Regions from separate parts of the Rufibacter aurantiacus genome, predicted to be linked through region 2. Evidence: riboswitches for the same ligand, from Rfam matches in the RefSeq annotation. Region 2 holds a riboswitch; the other holds the start of a gene.
What was found. Region 2 has a riboswitch for S-adenosylmethionine ahead of J3P34_RS13775 (O-acetylhomoserine aminocarboxypropyltransferase/cysteine synthase family protein). Riboswitches for the same ligand answer to the same signal wherever they lie in the genome.
Positions count from the first base shown of each region.

Region 1 (5,458 bases), on a different contig from region 2:
GTTGTTCAGACTCCCGAAGAAATCCGGTGCGCCGTTGCCCATGATCTTGCGGTCGGCGGTGGTGATGGTGCCGTTCTTGTCCACGTCATCGTACACGGCATCGCCGGTCTGCGGGTCTACATACAGTTGGTCATACACCCAGAAAGCGAAGAGCGAGTTGCCTTGCTCCATTCGCACCCAGTCGCGGGAGTGGGCGGTGATAGGCGTAGGCAGTTTCTCAATACGGTTCTTGTTCCGGGCAATATTGAAATCAGTGGACCACTGGAAATCATCTTTCTGGATGTTCACCGAGGAAATGCTCAGCTCCACTCCTTTGTTGCTCACCTCGCCCAGGTTCTCATACACGCTGGAATAGCCCAGTTTGGAAGGCACCGGCACCTGGATGAGCAGGTCTTTGGTGTATTTGCTGTAGTAGTTGGCCTCCACTTTGATGCGGTTCTGCAGGAAAGCCAGGTCCAGACCCACGTTCCACTGACGGGTGGTTTCCCAGGTCAGATCGGGGTTGCCCAACTGGCTGGGGCTGATGCCCGGGTTGTTCTGGTAGTTTCTGCCGGCTCTCCACAGGCTCTGTGAAGGGAAGTCATTGATGCCGTTCTGGTTACCGGACAACCCGATGTTGGCGCGTAGCTTGATTTGGTCAAACGGCAGGTTTTTCGCGAACGCCTCCTCTGAGACAATCCAGGACGCTCCTACCGACGGGAAGTAGCCCCACTTGTTACCCGCCGCAAACTTAGAGGAACCATCGGCGCGCAGGCTACCGTCCAGGCTGTACTTGTCTCTAAACGTGTAACTCGCCCTTCCGAAGAAAGACACCAACCCGTTCTGGCTCGAAGAAGTGCTCCCCGTCTGGATGGAAGATGAAGCGATTTCCTGGAAATTATCGCTCGGGAACTTCTGGCCCGAGAGCGTCAGGAAGTTGTACTTGGTGCTTTGGAGGGTATTTCCCAAAACCAGGTTCAAACGGTGGTCATCGCCCAAAGCTTTGTTATAGGTCAAGACCTGCTCGTTGATTAGGGTCACCAGGCTGGACTGCGTGTTGCTGCCGTTTCCGGCCGGAAGGCCCACGCTGATCTGGGTGTTGTTGTAGACTTTGTCTATGTAGCTGTTGTAGTCCAGGCTCCAGCTTGATTTGAACGACAAGCCCGGCAGAATCTCGTACTCGGCGTACAGGTTCCCGATGAGGCGGTTGCTGTGGCCCTGGATGTTCAGGTTCTCAATCAAGGCCAGGTGGTTGTCAAAGATGCTGTGGCGGGCATAGCTGCCATCCTCGTTGAACACGGGCAAGAACGTCTGCACGTACAGGGAGGAGTTAATCACCCCCTGCGCACTGTTGTCGTTGCGGCTCACGTTACGGTGGCTGTACGCGCCCGAGGCACTGATGCCCACCGTCAGTTTCTCGCTCAGGTTATGGTCAAAGTTGAACCGTCCGCTGAAACGCTCAAACTGGGCAGGTTTCACAATCCCTTCCTGTAAGAAATAACTGCCCCCAATAAAGTACCTGCTTTTGTCTGACCCACCCGAGGCTGACAAATCATAGCTCTGGGTTTTGGCGGTCTGGAACACATCCGGGATGCGGGAATAGGTGGTCTGCTCCTCCGGTAAGCCGCGGCCTCCTTCAGCTTTCGGGCGGAACGGCCGGGCAGCGAAAGCGCCGCCATCGTTCAGGAAAGCCTCATTGATGAGTTCGGCCTCCTGCTGCGCGTTCACTGTTTCATAAAGCTTAGGCGCCTTGGCCCAACCGAAGTACGTCTGAAAACTGATTTTGGAACCCGCATTCAGTTTGCCGCGCTTCGTGGTGATGAGCACCACCCCGTTCGCTCCCCTGGACCCGTAAATGGCCGTGGCGTTGGCGTCTTTCAGTACCTGAATGCTCTCAATATCTGTGGGGTTCAGGTCCGCCAGCGGATTGAAAGTCTGTCCACCTAAACCAAGGTTGCTCAGTGACTGATTGTTGATGAACACGCCGTCAATCACATATAAAGGCGAGTTGCTGGCATTGATGGAAGTGGCCCCGCGCACACTCACGCTGATACCGCCACCCGGCGCGCCGCTGGCCGAGGAAATCTGCACCCCGGCCGCTTTTCCTTGGATGAGTTGGTCGGGAGAAGTAACCGGCAAACCCCGCAGGTCTTCCACGTTCACGGTACTCACCGAGCTGGAAACTGCCCGCTGCGACTGCGTCCCGTAGCCCACTACCACAATCTCGTCCAGGCTTTTGGTGTCTTCTTTCAAGGTCACGTTCACGGTGGCTCCGTTCACCACCGCTTCCACAGACGTGTACCCGATACTGGAAAACACCAGCGTCTGGCCAGATGTTGCCGGAATGGAATAACGCCCCTCGGCGTTGGTGAAGGTGCCGCTGGTAGTGCCTTTCAGCACCACGCTTACGCCTGCCAGGGCTTCGTTGCCTTTGGTACCGGTCACCTGCCCTGTCACCGATTGGGCCTGGGCAAAAGCAGCATGGGTCAGCAATATTGCCAATAATACCCCTAGACTTACTAGACTTTTTAGAGTACTACTTGTATACGTTTTCATTTTTATAAAATAATAAAGACAAGATGATTCTTACCCGGCCTCAGGACGACACCGGTGATTCTTTTAAAGAAGCGAAAGGAGGATGTTAGCGCCTCGAATCCTGTATCAACAACAGCACATTCGGGCGAAGGTGGGCATGGCACCCATGGCTGGGACAGCGGGATAAGTGTGGAAGGATGTTCCGGAGGGAACATAGTTCTCCGGGGAAGAGAAGGGTAAAGAATGGTCCATAATGAACTAAGTTTGAAAAAAAGAAGACAAAAGCGCGCGTCACCGCAGGGTGAACAAGGCTACGCCAGGAAAGATGGAGGTGATGCCAGTTCTAACAGCAACAACAAGCCTGCATAAGCAGGATCTGCCGGGACGCAGGATGGCTGTTAGTAGTAAGGCGGGTGTTCAAACGCTGTAAGTGCATGGTCATTAATTTATAGTTCCCAAAAATGGGCAGGTGTTAGCACCTTTTCGGCGGGGCCGAAGGTTGCTAGAGGGTCCTGGAGCCTGCTCTCTCGCCTCTTCTTTATAAATCTCCAATAAAGATGCCCTAAAGGTAAGGGCACAACTTTTACAAAAACAACCTTTTTGCAGAAAATAATTTTTCCAAGTTTTCCTTAGCACTCCAACCAAATACAAATAATCCAACAAAGCAGAAAAAAATAAGCCCTTCTCCTACTTATAATTCAAATACATTTTTTTGAATCAAATACCCACTAGAAGGTTCACTGTAGAAGAGAATTCTGAAAACAATAAGTCTCTGGCTGTTAACCACCTCCACTCTAAAAGTAGCACGCATATAGTCCCCCTTTGAAGGGGGACATCCAGGCATCGTATCTAAAAAGTGAGTATTTGGAAAGCGACCGCTAGTAGTGTGTTAGCCGTTGTTGGTGTTATCACCAACAACCAAATCTGCGGTGGGCGGCGCAAGGACACCCACAAAGGATTGCCCCTACAGTCGTGAATACGGGTGATCAGCATGTGTTGTCATCCCCCTACCCCCTTCGAAGGGGACGGAATATGTGTTCTTTTTTTAGAGTACTATGCCTACAGAACAATGCCATTAGATTGGAGGAAGGTAACCAGGAAGGTCAAGTTGCCTTTACAGGAGCATTTCTCTGGGTTTTCTTTTTCAGGGCTACTTTTTGGAAAACAGGTAAAAAGCGGGTGTAGCCTAGAGTTTAGGCTGGGTTTAGCAACCCTGTATCTGGTTAGTTTGTATCTTACGCGCCAGAACCCTTAATCTTTCCTCTGTGAAATCTGTCCTTTCGTTGTTCAAGAGTGCCCCTAAAGTAAAAAACGCCGCCTACTTCAGTCCGGGCGAGGATTGTCTGATGGCCATTCTGGAGTTTATCGGGGCGGCTACGGCATCGCTTAAGATTTGCGTGTTCACCATCTCAGATGACCGTATCACCAACGCAATTCTGGCAGCATACCGGAAAGGGGTAGACATTCAACTGCTCACGGATAATGAGAAGCTTTTTGACAAGGGCTCAGACATCAGGCAGTTAGCGCAGGCGGGGATCGCTGTTAAGATAGACAACACCCCTAATCACATGCACCACAAGTTTGCCATCATGGACCACACGCAGGTGCTCACCGGCTCCTATAACTGGACCAGAAGCGCTGCCCTGTACAACCATGAGAATGTTCTGGTCACTTCAGACGCCCACGTGGTGGCAGGTTATTCAGGTGAATTCAACCAGCTGTGGAAAGAAATGGAGCGCTTCCGGTAAACGGATAGGGCCAGGTTACTGATCGGTGGGTTTAGGACTGCCTGGTTGGATTTGGTTGAGCTTCATGCGTACCAAAAACTCGCCAAACTGGGCATTGTCATAGGTAGAGCAGTTGTCAATGATGAAGCCTTTGAGACCATTCTTTGTCTGTACCGCGTACAGGACCGCCACGCTATGGGCGCCTCTGAATTGCTGAAACCGATGGTAGGCATCTACCTGTACTTCTTCCGGGGCGAAAACCTCCTGGGTCTCCGCGCAAAGCCATCCCTGTGGGCTGTATTGAAAGTTGTGAGAATATCCTTGCTGGTTTAAATAGGCCAGCCCCTCCTTCATGTCTTTGAATTCTTCCAGCCTCATGCTGTTTCTACCTCCTCGTGCTTTTCTTGAAGCCCTTACAAGACCTCAAACTTTTCTGTGTAGCCCAACCCTTCTGCCGGATAGATTAAACAGCCTGACCTTTCTAAGAAGCCTGTACCAAATGGTAGGCTTCCTCAAAATCCGGCACTACGCTGAAAAATGGTTCCACCCGCAGGAGTTGCAAAATTTGCCGCTGCTGTCGGCTAAGATTCAGCAGGGTAATATTTACCTCATAGACCTTTAACAAAAGCAATTGGTTCACAAAGTGACAGAATCCCAGCGATTTAATGCATTTCAGGCTGGCGCAGTCTACCCAGATATTGACCTGTCCGCCCTGGCGCGTACCCTGCAGCCGGCGTAGCAGACGCTGGTCAGACGCATCAAGGTCTTGCTGCAGCACAATAATTACTTTTTCGCCTATCTTTTCTGTGATGATCCTCTGCATGGCTTTCCGTCTCATTTGATTACTCTTCGGTTGATGTAAAAGGCATTTGGGTAAGGTTTTCATCCTGCGGCCTGGCAAGGGAATGGCTTCCGGCTGGGGCACCACCCTCTTTTCGGCGCAGCCATTTCTTCCCATTATCTGGTGACTTGAGCCAGGTTTTCCTGTATTTGGGATGAAAGGTCATAGGTTTTCTATTGCAGGGTAGAGATTGGAGAGGCCTAAACAGAACAGGTAAAATTTATATTTAAAACTCCCCTTGGATACTATGCATACGCGCTACGCCCCCTGGAAAGTGCCGGAACAAACACGGCAAATAGCCAGAGAAAACACGGAATTTTATAAAATACCACCCTACCGGCCGCAGACTTTGACTTTATTAAGGACGGTTTATACC
Region 1 covers NZ_JAFMSV010000001.1:288,140-293,597, forward strand. Annotated here, with positions in the region: gene J3P34_RS01130 (SusC/RagA family TonB-linked outer membrane protein) at 1-2,481, opposite strand, end outside; SAM riboswitch class I at 2,958-3,061, opposite strand; gene J3P34_RS01135 (phospholipase D-like domain-containing protein) at 3,780-4,262, shown strand; gene J3P34_RS01140 (hypothetical protein) at 4,278-4,619, opposite strand; gene J3P34_RS01145 (STAS domain-containing protein) at 4,723-5,064, opposite strand; gene J3P34_RS01150 (hypothetical protein) at 5,084-5,248, opposite strand.
Region 1: it holds a riboswitch for S-adenosylmethionine, as region 2 does, so the genes downstream of both, J3P34_RS01130 (SusC/RagA family TonB-linked outer membrane protein) here and J3P34_RS13775 (O-acetylhomoserine aminocarboxypropyltransferase/cysteine synthase family protein) in region 2, are expected to answer to the same signal.

Region 2 (5,458 bases):
GCTTTGGCTTTTCCCTGAAGAGAAAACCACAGCAGGGTACCCGGTGCTGCATAGGCAGCGAGTGCACCGTCATGTATTTATCCTCAAAGATTTTTTTGCAGACGGTGGTGTCCACTTCCACAAAGTTGATGTGGTAGGGGAGTTGAGTACCGCCGTATTTGAATTGGAGGGTGATGATCTCGGCCAGGCCTTTGGGGCCGAAAAGATTAAGGTGGCCGGTCCGCTGCTGCAGGTGCATGGTAGAAAGCAATCCTGCCAGGCCAAAGTAATGGTCACCGTGGAGGTGACTTATAAAGATGTTACAAATGCGCTGATGCTTTACCTTGTATCGCATCAGCTGCATTTGTGTACCTTCGCCGCAATCAATCAGGTTTATCTGATTGCCAACCGTGAGTAGTTGGGCCGTATGATTTCTTTCAAAAGACGGGGTGGCAGAGGAGCTCCCAAGTATTTTCAGCTCAAAATCCAAACTGCAGTACCCGCTTAGAAACTATTCTTCTTTTTTTGTAAGATCGCTCTCAATCTCGTGCAGGAAAACGCGGTCAATGCCTTCTTCTACAGTAGGCAGAATGTTCAGAACAGACTCCAGCTTAGAGATGGTGATTAACTTGGTTACGTGCTCTTGCAAGCCGGTTAAGATAAGAACCCCTCCGGAAGAGTTGCAAAGACGGTTTGCAATCAGGATAGAAGACAATCCGGAAGAATCAGTATATTTTACGTTGGTAAGATCCAGGATCAGGTTGGTAATACCTTCTGCATTCAACTTCACAAACTCAGACTTCAAATCGGGCGCGATCGTGGTGTCTAGCTTTTTTTCATCTATGGTGATGATGGTGTAATTCTCTTTTTTATCAATTGTGTACTTCATAAGTAACAGCAAAAAGGTTTAGAGTGCGAATCTACCAATTTTTGGTGGAATATCTTTAACAATGTAATCTAAAAAATGTTGGCCGCAATACTTTCCTGTAGCGTATGTGGCTGACTGGCATAGTCCTGGGGAACAAACTTTTTGCCTAGTAACTGCTCGTACAATTCAATGTAACGCTGTGAAATCTCTGATATCTTGGCGTCGGTCATTTCAGGGACCTGCTGTCCCTCCTTGCCCTGGAAACCATTCTCAATGAGCCATTGACGTACAAATTCCTTTGAAAGTTGCCGCTGTGGTTCACCCTTGGACTGCCGCTCCTGATAACCCTCTGAGTAAAAGAATCTTGAGGAATCGGGCGTGTGTATTTCATCTATCACATAAATGATGCCATCTGCTTTCCCAAATTCATACTTGGTGTCCACCAGGATCAATCCGCGCTCTGCGGCCAGTTCTGAACCCCGTTTGAACAGCGCCCGGGTGTATGCCTCTAATTGTACATAATCTTGTTCGGCCACTATTCCCTGGCGCAGGATTTCTTCCCGGGAGATGTCTTCATCATGGCCTTCGGCGGCTTTGGTGGTAGGGGTAATGATAGGCTCAGGGAAAGGGTCATTCTCGCGCAGACCCTCGGGCAGGGTAACCCCGCAGAGGGTGCGTTTGCCGGCGCTGTACTCGCGCCAGGCGTGGCCGGCCAGGTAACCCCTGATCACCATCTCCACTTTAAACGTTTCGCACTGACGGCCAATAGTCACATTGGGCGCCGGGTGGCTCAAAACCCAGTTGGGTACCACATTGGCGGTAGCCTCCAGAAAAGAGGCGGCAATCTGGTTCAGCACCTGGCCCTTATAAGGAATAGCGCGGGGTAGCACCACGTCAAAGGCCGAAATGCGGTCTGTGGCCACCAGAGCTAATTTGTCTTTGAAATAATACACGTCGCGCACCTTGCCTCGGTAAAAGCCGGTCTGTTGCGGAAAATGGAAATTGGTTTCTTTTAACGCTTGCATAGCAGATAACTAAGGGAGGCAAAGTTAGGAAAGGATACAGACGGGGCAAGAATATTTCTATTTTCCGGTCTGGTTTTATCTGCCTCCTCATTTACTAACATTTGTTGGTTTTTTAAAATAATTCGCAAAAATTTTTAAAAATTATTTGGGGTTTAGTTTTTCGTTGATAGATTTGCAGCATCAAGTCAATTATTCCGGTAGTTGATTTATAAAGAAGAGCGGAGAGACAGGCTCAATGAAGCTCTAGCAACCTACCAGCCGTGTAAGGTGCTAAGTCCTGATCCTAGGGGACATATTGCCACCTGGGGAATATAAATTGATACGAAGATGGAAAATCAATTCAACGCCACTTCTGACAATGCAGCGCCGCGCCTGACCATGGCGGCAACAGGTATTACCCATTCTATTATCCCTTCCATTACGCGAATGTGCACTATGTCCATTATGGATATTTGTTGCTGTTGTCGTTAATCCCTCCAGTTAATTAATTTTTTCTCAGGGGCCTGATGCACAGCAGCTTCAGGAGGAAACCTGTAACCTGTTTGTATTTCTGGCTCTTGAATTTGTTCAATTCTTCAATTGTAACCGGCTAATATCATGTCTACTTCATATCGTTTTGAAACCCTTCAGCTGCACGCTGGCCAGGAAATAGATGCCACCACCCGCTCACGCGCAGTACCCATTTACCAAACCACTTCCTACGTGTTTGAGAATGCCGAGCACGGCGCCAACCTGTTTGCCCTGAAGCAGTTCGGGAATATTTATACCCGTATCATGAACCCCACCACCGATGTGTTTGAGAAACGCATCGCGGCTTTGGAGGGGGGCGTGGCAGCGGTGGCCGTAGGCTCAGGCCAGGCGGCCCAGTTCATTGCCTTGAACAACATCCTGCAGGCAGGAGACAATTTTGTTGCTTCCAGCAACCTGTATGGCGGTTCTTACAACCAGTTTAAAGTCGCTTTCAAGCGCCTGGGCATTGAGGTGCGTTTTGCCAAGAACGATGAGCCTGCCACTTACGCCTCGTTGATTGATGAAAACACCAAAGCTCTTTACCTGGAGACCATCGGGAACCCCCGGTTCAACATTCCGGATTTTGAGTCTATCGCGGCCGTGGCTTCCGGGCACCAGATTCCGCTGGTGGTAGACAATACCTTTGGCGCAGGTGGTTACCTGTTCCGTCCGCTGGAGCATGGGGCTAATGTGGTGGTGGCCTCCGCCACCAAGTGGATTGGCGGCCACGGTACCAGTGTGGGTGGCGTGATTGTAGACGGCGGCAACTTCAACTGGGGCAACGGCAAGTTTCCGCAGTTCAGCGAGCCGTCTGAAGGCTACCATGGCCTCAACTTCTGGGAAGTATTTGGCGCCAACGGGCCGTTCGGGAACATCGCCTTCGCCATCCGGGCCAGGGTAGAAGGCCTACGTGATTTCGGTCCGGCCTTGAGCCCCTTCAACTCCTTTCAGTTGATTCAAGGGTTGGAGACGCTTTCCCTGCGGGTAGACCGCACGGTGCAGAATGCCCAGGCTTTGGCTGAGTGGCTGGAGAAGCATCCTTTGGTGGAAAGCGTGAATTATCCAGGCCTGCCTTCCAGCCCCTACCATGAACTCGCCAAAAAGTACCTGAAACGCGGTTTTGGGGGCGTGCTAAGCTTTAACCTGAAGGGCGGAAAAGAAGAAGCCGAGGTGTTTGTGAACAGCCTGGAGCTGGTAAGCCACCTGGCAAACGTGGGCGATGCCAAAACCCTCATCATCCATCCGGCCTCTACTACCCACCAGCAGCTGAACGAAGAAGAGCAGCTATCAGCCGGGGTAACTCCCACGCTGCTGCGAGTGTCAGTAGGTATTGAGCATTTAGATGATATCAAAGCAGATTTTGAACAGGCGTTTGCCAAAGTGAAAGTAAGAGAACCTAAGTTGGAGAACGCAACTACTGCGTAAAGGCCATGTTAAAAGGACGCGTTTTTAATTACACCGAAGAATTCACGTTGGAGTCCGGGCGATCTTTGCCCGGTTTCCAGCTCTTTTATACCACCTGGGGCACCCTCAACGAGGACCGCAGCAATGTGGTGTGGGTTTGCCACGCTTTCACTGGCAACGCTTTTGTGAAAGACTGGTGGGGAGATTTGTTCGGCGAAGGAAAGACCTTTGATCCTGCCAAGCATTTTATAGTCTGCGCCAACTCCCTGGGTAGCTGCTACGGTTCTACCGGACCTTTAAGCCTGAACCCAGATACCGGCAAGCCATACTATCACACTTTCCCGGTTTTAACCATCCGTGATGTGGTGCGGGCCTTTGATGCTTTACGCGAACATTTAGAAATAGAGCAGATAAACGTACTCATTGGCGGCTCCATAGGCGGCCAGCAGGCCCTGGAGTGGGCTATTGAACATCCGGAAAAAGTCAAGCGCCTGGTACAGGTGGCAGGCAACGCCCGGCAATCGCCTTGGGCCATCGCCCTGAATGAGAGCCAGCGCATGGCCATTGAGCAGGATATTACCTGGCAGTTGGCCACCGATGACGCCGGACTGGAGGGAATGAAAACAGCCCGTTCCGTTGCCTTACTATCTTACCGCACCTATAACTCCTATAACCAGGCGCAGCGCGAGGGTTCTTCAGATTTGAAAAGAATTTACCGGGCGGCCAGTTACCAGCGGTACCAGGGCGAGAAGCTGGCCAAGCGCTTCAATGCTTATTCTTACTGGCAGCTCTCCAAAATCATGGACAGCCACAACGTGGGACGCAACCGAGGCAACACAGAAGCAGCATTGCGCCAGGTAAAAGCAGAGACCCTGGTTATTGGCGTGGATACTGATCAGTTGTTCCCATTGGTGGAGCAGAAATACGTGACCCGGTATATTCCCAATGCCACTTTCCAGGTCATTCACTCAGAAGCCGGGCATGACGGGTTCCTGTTGGAGACAGACCAGCTAAGCCGTCACTTAGATACTTTTTTACAGAAAAAACAACAGAGAAAAACATGGATTCCCACCGTCTTCTAAAAATCGGCTTGTTTGGGTTTGGCTGCGTAGGCCAGGGCCTGTACGACATACTTTCCCGCGAAGAGGCGCTTCCGTTCAAAGTAGAACGCATCTGCGTGAAAGACCCCAAAAAACTGCGACCTTTGCCCTCAGAGAGTTTCACCTATGACTGGCACCAGGTGCTGCAGGATGACTCTCTGGACATTCTGGTGGAAGCCATCAGTGATGCCAATGAGGCCTACACCATTGTGGCCGAAGCTCTGCGTCGCGGTAAAAGGGTGGTGACTGCCAACAAAAAACTGGTGGCCTACCACCTGCCCGAGTTGCTGGCTTTGCAGCAGGAGTTCGGAGGCGTGCTGTTATATGAGGCTGCGGTGGCAGGGGGGATACCTATTATCAGAACGGTAGAGGAATATTTTTCCAACGAGCCGCTGGAGCGGGTGCATGGTATCCTGAACGGTTCGTCTAACTACATCCTCAGCCAGATCTTCAAACTGCAGAAAGGCTATGCCGAGGCCCTGAAAGAAGCCCAGGACAAAGGCTTTGCTGAACTGGACCCCTGGTTGGACGTGGCCGGAGCCGATGCCCGCCACAAGCTTTGCATCTTAACG
Region 2 covers NZ_JAFMSV010000003.1:780,984-786,441, reverse strand. Annotated here, with positions in the region: gene J3P34_RS13790 (ribonuclease Z) at 1-469, opposite strand, end outside; gene J3P34_RS13785 (STAS domain-containing protein) at 491-868, opposite strand; gene J3P34_RS13780 (phosphoribosylaminoimidazolesuccinocarboxamide synthase) at 937-1,872, opposite strand; SAM riboswitch class I at 2,076-2,190, shown strand; gene J3P34_RS13775 (O-acetylhomoserine aminocarboxypropyltransferase/cysteine synthase family protein) at 2,470-3,807, shown strand; gene metX (homoserine O-acetyltransferase MetX) at 3,813-4,868, shown strand; gene J3P34_RS13765 (homoserine dehydrogenase) at 4,847-5,458, shown strand, end outside.